Regions from separate parts of the Virgibacillus sp. JSM 102003 genome, predicted to be linked through region 2. Evidence: a T-box and tRNA genes for the amino acid it is inferred to sense, from the RefSeq annotation. Region 2 holds a T-box; the other holds one or more tRNA genes.
What was found. The T-box of region 2 lies ahead of alaS (alanine--tRNA ligase). A T-box ahead of a tRNA ligase gene usually reads a tRNA of that ligase, here a tRNA-Ala.
Positions count from the first base shown of each region.

Region 1: it encodes a tRNA-Ala, which carries the amino acid that the T-box ahead of alaS (alanine--tRNA ligase) is inferred to sense. The anticodon was not compared.

Region 1 covers NZ_JBHFQH010000008.1:135,158-142,864, reverse strand. Annotated here, with positions in the region: gene ACE1TG_RS10905 (IS256 family transposase) at 1-487, opposite strand, end outside; tRNA gene ACE1TG_RS10900 (tRNA-Ala) at 899-971, opposite strand; gene panD (aspartate 1-decarboxylase) at 1,091-1,483, opposite strand; gene ACE1TG_RS10890 (CaiB/BaiF CoA transferase family protein) at 1,854-2,990, opposite strand; gene ACE1TG_RS10885 (hypothetical protein) at 3,046-3,267, opposite strand; gene ACE1TG_RS10880 (MaoC/PaaZ C-terminal domain-containing protein) at 3,270-3,470, opposite strand; gene ACE1TG_RS10875 (acyl-CoA dehydrogenase family protein) at 3,501-4,646, opposite strand; gene ACE1TG_RS10870 (3-hydroxyacyl-CoA dehydrogenase) at 4,676-5,446, opposite strand; gene ACE1TG_RS10865 (TetR/AcrR family transcriptional regulator) at 5,468-6,064, opposite strand; gene ACE1TG_RS10860 (SRPBCC family protein) at 6,341-6,796, opposite strand; gene ACE1TG_RS10855 (amidase) at 6,897-7,707, opposite strand, start outside.
Region 2 covers NZ_JBHFQH010000001.1:217,058-224,764, forward strand. Annotated here, with positions in the region: gene udk (uridine kinase) at 1-268, opposite strand, end outside; gene ACE1TG_RS01170 (O-methyltransferase) at 290-925, opposite strand; gene mltG (endolytic transglycosylase MltG) at 1,102-2,220, opposite strand; gene ACE1TG_RS01180 (DUF1292 domain-containing protein) at 2,339-2,629, opposite strand; gene ruvX (Holliday junction resolvase RuvX) at 2,642-3,058, opposite strand; gene ACE1TG_RS01190 (IreB family regulatory phosphoprotein) at 3,059-3,325, opposite strand; gene alaS (alanine--tRNA ligase) at 3,421-6,060, opposite strand; T-box leader at 6,123-6,329, opposite strand; gene ACE1TG_RS01200 (AI-2E family transporter) at 6,379-7,446, opposite strand; gene ACE1TG_RS01205 (hypothetical protein) at 7,494-7,685, opposite strand.

The sequences.
Region 1 (7,707 bases), on a different contig from region 2:
ATTGATAGTATTCTGTGTTTAATGCACGGTTTGCCCATTCATTTACGATTGGATCAAGTTTTTCAGAGAGCGAAGATACAAAGGACTTTGAAACATATTCCCCGCACAGCTGTTCAACAACGTTTTTTATCTTTCGAGTAGACACACCATTTACTACCATCTCAAGCATGGATAACGCAAATGCCTGATCACACCGTCTATATTTTTCAAAAACAGTTGGTGAAAATTCGCCACTACGAGTACGGGGAACGCGCAAGTTAATTTTTCCAATACTCATCATATATTCCCGATCGTAGTAGCCATTACGATAATCATGACGCTCTTCTGAACGCTCATAAGCCTTCGTATTTAAATACTCATCACGCTCTTTTTCCATGTACTCATTCAAAACTAAAATGATAGTAGATTTAACAACATTATCGATATTTGAGTTCATTAATGAGTCTTTTAAAAAGTCCATATCTAGGTTAAACTGTAATTGGGTCACAATTAATTCCTCCTTGTTTTTCGTGGTTGTTAAACATTGTATCATAGGGAATTAATTTGGCCCTTTTTTAATTTATTTTCTTTTTACACAATTATATGGACTTAATCGCTATGTGAATCCTCATTCCGTTATTTGCTTCAAATAATGACCTTTGGCATCGGTTTCGGATCCTCATTCCGCTATTCGCCCATTTCACCATCATTTCTCCTTCATTTTGGACTAATAACGGAACGAGGATTCACTTCATTCACTTTTGAGCTGCTTTACTAGCAGTTAACGGAACGAGGATCCGCCATGACTAGTTACCTGGAACTTATCGGATCCTCGGCTATTTAGCCAAAAAAGTTATAAATCTTGTATAAACAAAAAAATCCACCTCTCAATAAGATGAGAAGTGGGTTGTTTTTACGATGGAGCATATCGGGCTCGAACCGATGACCTCTTCGCTGCCAGCGAAGCGCTCTCCCAGCTGAGCTAATGCCCCAGTTAGACAGCTTTTATTATAAGCATTTTTTTAATTTTTTTCAAGAGTGTTTATTAGAAATGTTAGCTACTATTTTTTAGCCCGGAAAATGCTCCAGGCTCATTTCTTAAAACCTTACTTTATAATTCTACACCCTCAGGCCAATGTAAATCATGTTCCTCAACACTGGTAATCTCGTTATTTTCATCAACAAATACTACTTTAGGCTTTAAATGTTCTATTTCCTCATCAGTCATGAGTCCTTGGCTCAATATAATAACCAGATCATCTGGAGAAAACAAGTTTGCTGGCGGACCGTTGAGACAAATGCGGTTTGAACCCTCTGGAGCTGGAATGGCATAAGTCTTCCATCTTGCGGCATTTCGTATGTTTGCAATCTGTACCATTTCATAAGGCTTAATATTTGCTTCCTTCATTAACTTACAATCAATCGTTATACTGCCAACATAATCAAGCTCAGCCTCCGTGACCCTAGCTCTATGTATCTTTCCTTTACACATTAAGCGTTGCATAAAAGTTCCTCCTCTAAAAATGAACATCTCAAGTATAGTATGACTTAAAACCAAAGATAATTACAAGTGGGCTTTTTCAAACATTGCAAGCTTTCCCATAAAAAAAGAAGTGGAACGCAACTAGAACGTCCCACAAATTATATAATACTCATACATTCAACTGTTCGTTAACCTGTTCACCTAATGCTCTTTTCAAGAATTTGCCGACAGATGTTTTGGGGATTTCCTCAATGAACATAATAATGTATAGCCGTTTTATGTGGTGTTCTTCTAGTATTTCTCACTAATGTAGTACCTATATCCCTTCAAAAACCTCCTGAATTTATTATTTAACAAAGGCCAACCATTTCAGCTCATGCTATCATTCACCTTATCGCAGCACCCCCATTTCCTTCATAACTTCATCCGTATGTTCGCCGATTCTTGGCGCAGGGGAACGAATAGCACCAGGGGTTTCAGATAATTTAATCGGAACATCGATCTGCCTCACCTGACACGATGCGGAATCATTTATTTGTTGAATCATCCCACGTGATATAATTTGCGGATCTTTAATCATTTCCTGAAAAGTTAGAACTGGTGATACACATGCGTCAATATCTGAAAATACTTCCATCCATTCTGATAATGTTTTTGTAAAAATAATGCGTTGTATCTCTTGTTTTAACTGAAGCTGCTTATCTAAGGGGGCATCTTGCAGGGGAATAAAATTGCTCTTACCAATAGATTTGCAAAACGCAGTCCAAAATTTTGGTTCCAGTGCTCCTACTGATATATAACGTCCATCGATTGTTTCATAAACTGCATAGCATGCTTTCCCGCCATCCAGCATTTGCTCCCCTCTATTTGGATTATTATTTGTAGCTAAATAATCAGGCAGCAACGTCTGCATCCAGGAAATGACGTTATCCAGCATGGAAATATCAACAAATTGTCCCTTCCCTGTTTTTTCTTTATTCAAAAGTGCCATTAAAATACCTGTAACAGCTGGGTAGGCACCACCGCCTATATCAGCAATTGTTGTTGCAGGAATAATTGGCTTTCCACCTTTTTCGCCCATCAAATTCAGTAACCCGGCGTAGCTGAGATAATTCAGGTCGTGACCAGGACGGTTTGCGTACGGACCTGTTTGGCCGTACCCTGTAATCGCACAATATACAAGTGCGGGATTGACTGCTTTCAATTGTTCATAGCTCAAACCAAGGCGTTCCATCACCCCTGGACGAAATGATTCAATAACAACGTCTGCATTTTTAACCATTTCCAGAAACACCTGTTTATCTTCTGGTAATTTTAAATTTAGACAGACACTCTTCTTATTCCGATTCAATGAATGGAACATCGCACTGATACCAGCAATCTTCGGATAAAATGCTCTTGCATAATCTCCACTGTCCGGATCCTCTACTTTTATAACTTCCGCACCAAAATCTGCTAATAACATTGTACAGTACGGACCAGGCAGTAACCGGGTCAAATCAAGTACGCGTGTAGACCTCAGTGGCAATATGAACCCCTCCTCACTGCTTCAAATTCAATGAAAACCCTTATATTTATCCAAACTAAAATAAAATAAATTCATTTGTTTGGGCAGACAATACGTCCTCTTCTTTTTGATTATGAATTGCGACTTCAATCGTTAACATCCCTCTTTTTTCATCAGAAAGCATCCGTTTATTCGCAACCTTAAATTGGCCCTTGAGTTGATCATTTGGGATCACCGGTGCCTTAAACTGCATATCAGCACCAGCCCCGCCTATACAGTCACGCCCCAGGATGTCCATTTTTATCCACTCAGCCAGACTACCGCTAACGTTTGGAAACCTGAGGCAATCAGTGACCCATATGGACTTTCCCTGGCAGCTCCTTCATCTGTGTGAAAATATTGCGGATCATATTTCTGTCCAAATTCCAGAATGCTTTCTTTCGTAACCTTTACAGGATTGGTTGAATATACATCACCAATCGATATGTCCCCAAATTTCAATATGCTTCACCTCTTTAATCAGAAGGGTATTCATAACTCCATCTTTTTCGCAATAATCATTTTCATAATCTCATTGGTTCCGGCATAAATAGAGGACACGGCAACATCCCGATACCTTCTCGCAATCTCATACTCTTCCATATATCCGTACCCACCATGTAGTTGAAGGCATTCTGCTGCAACCTTTTTTGATAAATCCGTTGTCCACCACTTTGCCATCGATACTTCTGTTACAATATCCTTTCCTTCTATATGGTCATCTATCAATCTATCTACAAACGTTCTGCCTATCTCAATCTCTGTCTGCATTTCAGCAAGTTTAAATTGCGTGTTTTGAAACTGGCTGATACTTTGCCCAAATGCTTTCCGCTGTTTTACGTAATTAATTGTTTGAGAAAGCATCGTTTCTGCAGAAGCCATACTTTGGATGGAAACCAATAATCGTTCCTGTTGAAGCTTTTCCATCAAATAATAAAATCCTTTGCCTTCCTGCCCAAGCAGATTATCACCTGGAACACGAACATCCTCAAAAATTAATTCACTTGTATCATTTGCATGCTGTCCAATCTTTTGAAGCTTTTTACCTTTCGAAAATCCTGGTGTTCCATCTTCTACTACAAACAGGCTTATTCCCTTATGCGGCGGATTTGCTTTTGGATCTGTTTTACAAACCACCACTGCTATATCAGCAGAATGACCATTGGAGATAAACGTTTTTTCACCATTAATAATGTAGTCATCACCATCTTTTATGGCTATCGTTTGAATAGCCGCAAGATCTGACCCTGCTCCTGGTTCTGTCATGGCGATAGCAGAAACTAAATCACCACTAATTGCACCAGGCAGCCAGAGCTGTTTCTGCTTTTCTGTACCAAATGCTTCGATATATGGAATCACGATATCATTATGAAGTCCAAAGCCAACCATACCAACACTAACCCGATCAAACTCTTCAGATATAACAACAGCATAACCAAAATCAGCGCCTAATCCCCCATATGCTTCATCAACCTGTGGACAAAGATACCCCTGTTCTCCCGCCTTTTTCCAGAATGACCTAGGTATTTGTTTTTCTTTTTCCCATTGTTCAATAAACGGTACTGCTTCTTTCTCCAAAAATTTTCGTAAGGAACTTCGAAAAATTTCATGTTCTTCTTTTAAATAACTTCTGCTCATGATTGCACCTCTTTTTCTATGTGAATTAATTACCGTGGCTGCATCCTGATCGCACCATCCAAGCGAATTGTTTCACCATTTAACATCGGGTTCGTAATAATACTCTGAACTAATTGCGCATACTCATCAGGGCGTCCCAATCTTGATGGAAATGGTGTCTGTTTTTCCAATGCTTCACGTGCCTTATCAGGTAGTCCGGCAAATAATGGTGTTTCAAATAGTCCTGGAGCAATAGACATTACTCTGATTCCAAGCTTGGATAAATCTCTTGCAATTGGCAGCGTCATCCCCACAATTCCGCCTTTTGATGCACTATATGCTGCCTGTCCCATTTGACCTTCATATGCAGCAACAGACGCCGTATTAATAATTACGCCTCTTTCTCCAGTAGGACCAGGTTCATTGGCTGCCATCTTTTCTGAGGCTAACCGAATCATATTAAATGTACCGATTAAATTAATGCCAATCACTTTTGAAAAAGAATCTAAATCATGGGCTTCATTATTCTTGCTTAACGTTCTTTTGGCTTCACCAATCCCAGCGCAATTAACGAGAATATTAACATGTCCAAATGTTTCGATAGCGTTATTTAAAGCTGAGACCACACTGGATTCATCCGTCACATCTGTTTTAACGAACATCGCCATTTCACCTAATTCCGCTGCAAGGTCATTGCCTTTTTCTGTCTGTAAATCCAGGATTACAGCTTTACCGCCTTGTGAAACTATATTCCGAACGGTGGCTTCTCCTAAACCTGATGCTCCACCGGTAACTACTGCAACACTATTATTAACTTCCATAATGAGTCCCTCCTCTAAAAATTAACCTTTATTCTTTATTACGATTTGCATCACATAATCTGCAATCAATTCGGCCATTTCGGTCTCATCTTTTTTCCCGTTGTCAGAATAACATTGTGTAACCCAGTTTATTGCTCCTAAAATAATGTTCCTGACTATCTTTACATCCATTGATCTAAAAACATCAGATTCAATTCCTTCTTTTATCAACCGATCAAAGCCTTTTCCGTATTCATCTCTTAATTGAAAAATCCGCTCTAACTGTGAAGGTGAAAAAATTTGCTCCGGATTAAACATCATCACAAATACGGATCTTTCCCTGATTGCGTACTCAATATGGGCAATTATGGCCTTTCTTAATTTCATGATAACGCTTACATTTTGCGTATTAATGAATTCCAGGTTTTGGATACTTCGATTTAATATCATGATCTGACTTTCAAATAGCAGATTCTGTTTATCCTTAAAATAATAATAAACAGAGCCTTTAGTCATTAATAGCTTAGCTGCAATCTCCTCCATAGTTGTCCCACGATAACCTTTCTCGGACAAAATGCGTACTGCAGATTGCAAAATCTCTTCTTTTTTCTTTGCTGTTTTCTCCTCACGTAAAGACAAAAGACAGTCACTTCCTCTATGTAAATGTTACTTGTTATTTATATTCTATTGATTCATTTTTTAAATGTCAAGTCACTTTTCAGATAATTTCGAATTATTTATGGGGTGCCTGTCACTTCCCGTTTTTTGTCATAATATATCGAATGCAATATCTGTTTTCGTCCCCTATAACAACACTTCCTTACTAAATTCACCATTTTTCATTCCATAACAAAACACCGCTCTCCGTATAGAGAACAGTGTCCAAAACAAGCAGTATTTGTAAACGAAAAACTTTTACAAAGACCGGGAAGTGACAGGCACCAATTCATTTGCGACTGCTGTGGTGAGCTCTTTTGTAGTTTTTGGTACGAATGACTTTAGCACTGAGTTAATCATCGGTCCGGTAAATCCTTTTGCAGTTATATTTAGAGAGCCGGTCATTCTTGTCACATATTCGTTTATCTCCTCAGCTTCAAAAAAACCATTTCCATCAAAATTCTCATTCACTCCAGTTAATTGGAAAGAAACCATAGTTGGCTCTTTCCATTCCGTAATGTCCACCTGCAAACAAACTGTTTTTTGTATAATACCGACGTCACCTTTAAATGTCCAAGTCGATTGCTTGGTGTTAAGAATTTCATGCGTCACATAGCCAGGAACTAATGGGGCCCACTTATTCATATCACTAACAAAATCCCAGATATATTCAATCGGAATATCAAGATCCACTTGGTGCTTCCCACATGGCATTATACTACCTCCCTGTTTAAAAGTACGTTAAATTGCACATTTATTATTATATGTCAGCTTTGTATATCTAGAAGCAGATTCGAAAACTATTATTCTGAGACTAATCCAATCTACTACAACGATTATATCCGCCAGATATTCGCTCCACTATCTTTCCTAACTTGAATATCGCGTCCTCATTACCATCCATACTAACAACCTGAATACCGATCGGCATGTTATTCTCATCAGTGCCAGCTGGAATGGTTAATGACGGAAGTCCCCAAACATTAGCATATGCAATATATGGCATATAGTGCAAAAATGTTTTACGGATGGAGAAGATCTCCTGAAATACCTTTCCATGTTCAGGTGCTCCAGTATGATAAACCGGTAAAATTAATAATCGATTGTTCAAATATGCAGCTATCTCCCTGTCCCCCTGCTCAATAATACCTTCAATTTCCTTTATTCTGACTGCAGATGGTTTGAATAGTTTGGCACCAATTAATGCCCATGACAAATACGGATGAATTTTAGTCTTCCTGGTTAGTTTTTCTTTAGCGTATGCACCCAATACATTTGAACGGTCTGTATTAAAGGCTAGTTTTTCCATACGTTCCCCACCGTCAATTGACATAATTTCCTGCCATAGCTGTGCACTATTTTCAAAGTAAGGCGGGAAGGACCTATTTACAGAAACTAATTTTTGTAAATAGCTTTCAATTCCACCCACGACATCCTTTGTTTTTTGTGATAACGGAATATTTAGGTCATCCGATAAAATATCAATCTTGAAATCATCAAGAGACTGCTCGGTAGCGGATTTATTTGCAATAATATCGTATAGTAGTTCCATATCACGCACCGATTTTCCCATCGGCCCAATTCCTGACATCCTTTTTTGCAAAGGAATAGTGTCAGCTGGAAAA
Region 2 (7,707 bases):
AATCGTAAACTGGCTTCTCAATTGTTTTACCATTCATAAGGTCATGCAGATGTTCTATCAATAAATCATTATCAAAAGCTAAAGGATGATCGTAATTTGTATTTAACCTTTCTTCAAAAGGTAAATGAGTCTGGTCTTTATAATAATAATCTTGTTCTATTACAAGAATAGTTTTATCTTGGAAACGTTGACAGATTGAACGGGTTACAGTCGTTTTACCGCTCCCGCTTCCTCCAGCAACCCCTATAACAACTGGTTTTTCAGGCATAAAAATAGGTTCCCCCTTCTTCTACTTTTTATTACTTATAGCTATTCCATCTCCGATTGGAACAATGGTTGTTACATAATCGGGATGCTCAATCAGCCATTCGTTGTACTCTCTTATCTTTTTGGCTAATTTTTGAAATCTAGGATGTTGTTTCTCTGGATCAGCTACATAACCTTTGAATAATACATTATCAGAAAGGACAAAACCATTCTCAGATAAAAGTGGACTGGAAAGCTCAAAAAAGCGCTTATACTTTCCTTTTGATGCATCAATAAATACCAAATCAAATGGGTTATCTACCTTTAATTCGTTTAGTATCTCTATAGCATCTCCGAAAATGATTTGTATATTATCCTGAAAACCTAATTTCCGTACGTTTTGAATTGCTTGATTATACCTTTGTTCATCCCGCTCAATTGTCACAATTGTAGCATTCGGATTTGCCTCTAACATTCTTAGCGCTGAATATCCAATAGCAGTACCTATCTCCAATATTCTACTGGGCTTATTTAAGCGTATTAATTGCATCACAAAATTAATAGCTATTGGATCCATAATTGGCACACTTTCGTTTTTTGCAATATGCTCAAGTTCGGCTACCCAGTTGTCTGCAGAAGGTAAAGATCGTGATAAATAGTTTCTTAACTTTTCATCCATTACAACAACCTCTTTTATTATCGTTAAAGGGATTCTTATGAAAGCTTATTTTACTTTCTCAGACCTCTTATACTGTGGGGTGCTAGCCTTTGTTGTACTTATGAAGTAAAAAAATTTAAACTTAACTGTCCAAAAATAGGAAATGTGAATTTCTTCATCCACACTTCCTCCCCACTTTATTTTATATACTGCGCTTTATATTCCAGATGTTGATCATGTGTTTTGGAAAAATATACGTTGCCTTCACCGTCATGCAAAAAGTACTTATATTTTGTTTCCGCTGGATTAAGAGTTGCCTCTAAGGAAGTCTTAGCGAAATTCGATATAGGGCCTACCGGTAAAGCGTTAATTTGATACGTATTATATGGCGAATTAACTTTTAAGTCTTTTGATAATACTTTTTCTTTATGCTTGCCAAGTGCATATAATACAGTTGGATCTGTTTGCAGGGGCATACCTTCATCAAGGCGATTATAAAACACACTTGCAATCTTCTTTCGCTGATCCACAGAGCTTGACTCTTTTTCAACTAAGGATGCCATCGTTAAAGCTTCATGTACAGTTAAATCCTGTGCAGATATTTCATCTAAATAAGGTGTAACAACTTCTTCAGTTTTATCGAGCATTTTTTCAACTACTGATTGTATGCTTGGTTCTTTTTGATAAAAATTATATGTCGCTGCAAATAAATACCCTTCTAATGGTGTTCTAATATCGGGATTCAATATATCATTCGTTAATATATCAGGGTATGTATTTATTAGAATTTCAATATACTCGGAGTCATTTACCGCATTCAGAAAATCATCTTTACTGAAGGGAAGTTTTCCAGCGTATATTCCAGCTATTTCATCAATGGTTTTTCCCTCAGGGATTGTAATTGTATATACTGGCTCTTCCAAAACTTTACCATTTTTTAAGGCGGTAATTATTTCATCGATTGTCATCGAAGGTGTAAGTGTGTATTCTCCCGCCTGGAAATTAGATTCATTCTTAAATTTTATGTAGAACCTAAAAACACGGCTGTCTTTAATAATCCCATTATCTTCAAGAATACTTGCAATACTGGATGTTGAAGAACCCATTGGGATTTCAACTTTTACTTCTTTTTCACTATCGGGATTAACTGGCTGTAAGGCGGATTTGACATATGTGTACCCTGATATCCCACCTATTACAAGTATAAGGACTAATGAGAAAATTATAATGGCAACTATTTTTCTCACGGTTCTCGCATCCTCGCTGCGCTTTATTAGGTTGTCCTTATACTTACCAGACTTATTCTTTTTAAACATTTGTTTATCCCCCTCACCCGGTACATTATACTAAAAAAAATAAAATTTAGCTATGATAAAAGAAAAGCTGATATCATTATTTGACATCAGCTAAATAATCTATTATTTGTTCCTTTAACTATTGTTCGTCCTCTTCTTCATTAGCTAGAGTATTCAGCATTTCCTCAACAATTTGCCATTCCTGTTCTGATTCAATTGGAAACAACGAAAGGTCATTATCGTCTTTTTCCTTTTCTTCATAACGAAATGCATAAACTTCAACTTCTTCATCATCATTTTGCTCAACTGGTACAACTGCGATATACGATTGTTCTGTTTCATCTATGTCAAAGGTAAATAATACTTCAAATAGATGTTCTTCACCATTTTCATCTGGTATAATAATACGTTCCTTCTCCTCAAGCGCCATTACTACACTCCTTTAATTCTGTTGATCAAGATAACCCTGTAAAATCATTACGGCTGCCATCTTGTCTATTACTTTCTTTCTCTTCTTTCTGCTAACATCAGCTTGCAACAGGACTCGTTCTGCTGCAATAGTTGTAAGTCTTTCATCCCATAAAATTGTTGGGATGTTGTATGATTCTTCAATATGTTTTGCGTATCTTTCGGATGCCTTTCCGCGTTCACCAATCGTATTATTCATATTTTTGGGCAATCCTATCACAGCTTTTTCAATTTCATGCTCTTTTAAAATTTTTTCAAGCTGTTCATCGGCAGAATGTATTTCCTGTTCATCCCACTTTATTGTGGTCAGACCTTGTGCGGTCCAACCAAATGCGTCGCTCACCGCGATACCGATTGTTTTGGAGCCAACGTCTAATCCTATTATTTTCATTTATCTATCCTTTTGTTCTTCTAGATAAAATTTTACCAATTCTTCAATTACCTCGTCACGCTCAACTTTACGTATTAAGTTCCTTGCATCATTATACCTCGGTATATATGCAGGGTCACCAGATAATAAATAACCCACAATTTGATTGATCGGATTATAACCTTTTTCCTTAAGTGCACCATGGACAGTAAATAGAATTTCCTTTATGTCCTGATCAAAAGGTTCCTCCGAAAAATTAAATTTCATTGTTTTATCAATAGAGCTCATAGTGACACCTCATTCCATGTTTTGCCTTATTCATATTCTAACATGTTTATTGTCATTATTATATCTTTTTTTGTCAGATAGAATACAAGCTATTTTTAACTCTTTTTATCTTCTACATATTTAGTTGCAAGCTTTAATGCATCATTAATCTTATTGGGATCTTTACCGCCGGCCTGAGCCATATCCGGACGACCGCCACCACCGCCGCCACATAGTTCAGCAGCTTCTTTAATTAAATTGCCAGCATGTAACCCTTCTTCAATTAAATCTTTTGATACACCGGCTGCAAGCTGTACTTTCTGGTTATTCTCTGCTGCCAACAGTATGACTCCTGAATCTAATTTTTGTTTTAAGTCATCAACCATATTCCGAAGCTGATTCATGTCCTTAACATTCACCTGTTGTGCAAGTACGTTAACACCGTTTATCGTTTTTACTTGTTCCATTATAGATGATGCTTCAGCATTTGAAAGTTTGGCACTCAGTGATTCATTTGCTTTTTGCAGTGACTTAATTTCCTGAAACAATCCTTCCACTCTCTCTGGAGTCTTTTCTTCAGTTGTTTTTAGGAGCTGTGCTGTTGATTGTAACACGTCAAGCTTCTTATTTACATACTCATACGCCTGTTTACTCGAAATCGCTTCAATTCTCCGTGTCCCAGCACCGATACCTGTTTCGGATACAAGTTTAAATAAACCAATTTCAGCTGTATTTTTAACATGGCAGCCACCGCATAATTCAATACTATAATCACCTATTTGGACAACACGAACAATGTTCCCATATTTTTCACCAAATAAAGCCATAGCTCCCATTTTTTTAGCATCATCTATTTTCTTGTTATCAATTCCTAGCGGTAATGAAGCCCATATTTTTTCATTAACAATTTGTTCAATCTGCTGTAACTCTTCTTGCTTCACAGAACCGAAATGTGAAAAATCAAATCGCAACCGGTCTGGTGTCACCATAGAACCAGCCTGATTGACATGGTTTCCTAGCACATCTTTTAAAGCTTGGTGTAACAAATGTGTTGCGGTATGATTCTTAATAATAGCTGTCCGGAATCCTTTATCAACGATTGCTTTTACACTGCTATTAGTATACAGCTCCCCATCTTTCACACGTACCCGGTGAATGTGTTGACCTTTTGGAGCTTTTTGAACATCTTCAACATATGCTAAAGCAGTATCCGTATAAATCCAGCCATTATCTGCAATCTGGCCTCCACTCTCAGCATAGAAAGGAGTTTCTTGCAAGAACAGCATTACTTCCTCTCCAGCTTCGGCTTTATCAGCTACATTACTTCCACTTACAATTGCTGTAATTGTTGTATCTGTTTCTAATTGATTATAGCCAATAAACGTACTATCTGCTTCTATTTCACTTAATATACCATCTTGTACTTGCATAGAGTCTACCTTTTGACGTGCATTTCTAGCTCGTTCACGCTGCTTTTCCATCTCTTCTTGGAAACCTTCTTCATCAATAGTAAATCCCTGTTCTGCTACATATTCTTCTGTTAGTTCCTTAGGAAAACCGTACGTATCATATAGTTTGAACACTTCATTGCCTGGAAAAACATCGCTTCCTTTACTTTTTTCTTTTGCCATAATTGATGTCAGAATATCCAAGCCATCATTTAACGTTTCATGGAAGCGTTGTTCTTCAATTTCAACAATGCTTTCAATATTCTTTTGTTGTTTGACGACCTCAGGGTAAAAGTCTTTCATAATTTCTCCAACAACAGGGACCAATTGATACATAAATGGCTTATCTATACCAAGTTGCTTAGCAAAGCGCACCGCGCGTCGCAACAACCTTCTTAACACATATCCTCTGCCTTCGTTTGATGGTAGTGCATTATCTCCTATTGCAAATGTTACTGTTCTGACATGATCCGCAATAACTTTAAATGCTGTATCATCTGCAGTATCTTTACCATAGTCTCTCCCGGACAATTCTTCAGTTTTCTTAATGATTGGCATAAACAGATCTGTCTCAAAATTAGTTGGAACGTCCTGAATAACCGACACCATCCGTTCAAGTCCCATACCAGTATCAATGTTTTTCTTAGGTAATGGCGAATAAGTATCGTCCGGATTATGATTAAATTGGGAAAAGACTAAATTCCATATTTCCAGATAACGCTCATTTTCACCGCCAGGATAAAGTTCAGGATCATTTGGATCGTTTCCATATTGTTCACCACGGTCGTAGAATATTTCAGTATTTGGACCGCTCGGCCCCTCACCAATATCCCAAAAATTCTCTTCAAGACGAATGATGCGTTCTTTTGGAATCTTTACATCGTGTTGCCAAATATCGTATGCTTCGTCATCTTCAGGATGGACAGTTACAGCTAATCGTTCAGGGTCAAAACCAATCCACTTGTCACTGGTTAAAAACTCCCATCCCCATTCAATCGCTTCTTTTTTAAAATAATCACCTATTGAGAAATTGCCAAGCATTTCAAAAAACGTATGATGTCTTGCAGTAAACCCAACATTTTCAATATCATTTGTCCGAATTGATTTTTGTGCATTAACCAGTCGCGGATTATCCGGAATAACCCGTCCATCAAAATATTTTTTTAATGTTGCGACACCACTGTTAATCCATAACAGTGTTGGATCCTCTTTAGGTACCAAAGATTCACTTGGTTCAACACGGTGTCCTTTTTCTTTGAAAAAATCTAAAAACATTTGTCGTACCTGTGCTGAAGTTAACTGCTTCATAATTCCGCCTCCATTATTTAAAATTATTCTATAACAATAAAAAAATCCCCTCTCTGCATTCATGCAGGGACGAGATATTCGCGGTACCACCCTAATTATGGACAACATTATTATCCATCACTTTGACATTATAACGGTATGAGACCGACGGGTATTAACCGTACTCCAGTTTAGCTTTCCATGTCTCTTCATTAGGATTTCTTACAGCCCAAAGGAAACCCCTCTCTTAAATTAGAGTATCATGTACTTAGAACTTTCAACGTATTTAGATATTAATTTACTAGTTATGCGATATTATAGAAAACAAAAGCAGAAATGTCAATTATATCGTCTGGCTGCAAATAGATGTGTTGTGATTACATTCAATATAGTTAGTACCGGTACTGCTAAAATCATTCCAAGCACACCACTTAGTTGACCACCCAGGAGTAAAGCAAAGATAATGGCAACTGGATGAATGTTTATACTTTTTCCTACGATATATGGAGATAATAAGTTACCTTCAATTAACTGGATGATGAAGATACTGAGTAATACCATTAATACCATTTTACCGGAAGTCGCAGCTGTTATTGCAACAGCAGGAATTGCACCGATAATCGGTCCGAAATATGGTATGATATTTGTTAGTCCGATAATTAGTGCTAATAACAAGGCATATTTAACATTTAAGATATAAAAAGCCAGAAATGTTGTTAAAAATACAAATAGACAAACAAGTAATTGCCCACGAATATAATTTCCCAAGCTTTTATCTACTGCATGAGCCAACTCACTTATTCGTACTTGATACTTCGATGGAATCCATTTTTTAAAATAGTTTGTTATTTTGACAAAATCCTTCAGAAAATAAAAAACCAACACAGGGATTACAGTAAGGAACACGATCAAATCAAGTACTTTTGTAAATCCTCTTACAAGGTTTGTCAGTAGATTTTCAATAAAGGATTCTATATCGTAAATTAGCTCATCCATCTTATCATGCACTGTTTCCGGCAAAAAGGCAGTGTACTCGTATAAACTGTACACAAAATTACGGTACATTTCAATAAAGTGAGGCAGCTGCTTATTTAAATCACTGAGCTGGTGAATAACAGCGGGATAAACCCTGTAAATTAAATAAGCGGTACCACCAAAAAATAAGAGATAGATTATTAATATCGCAATACTCTTAGGAATATTATAATGATGCATCTTTTTGATGATGGGATAAACGAGATAAGCAATAAGAAGAGCAATTAGAAAAGGAGAAAGCAAATACCAAAGAAATGAAAAGAATTCTCCAAAAATCGGGGAAAGTTTTACGAATAGAAATATAAACAGAAAGAAAGCAATTCCGGTAATGGCCCAATACAGCAAATCTAACGGTTTTTTATCTTTAAACATATGTTACACTCCCTAGCAGAAATATAGTTTTCATATACTACTAAGGGTTACCATTGGATTTTCCGCTCATCTTCAGAAAACAGGTCATCGAGTGAACTTAAAGATCCATCCGCTTCTACCTGATGGATTGTTAATTCATTTCCAAACACTGATAGCTCGATAAAACAAGTCCAGCAGTAATATTGCTGAGATCCTATTTTCCCTATATCTTTACCATTACAATTCGGGCACACGAACATAATCAAAGCTCCTTTAGTCTTT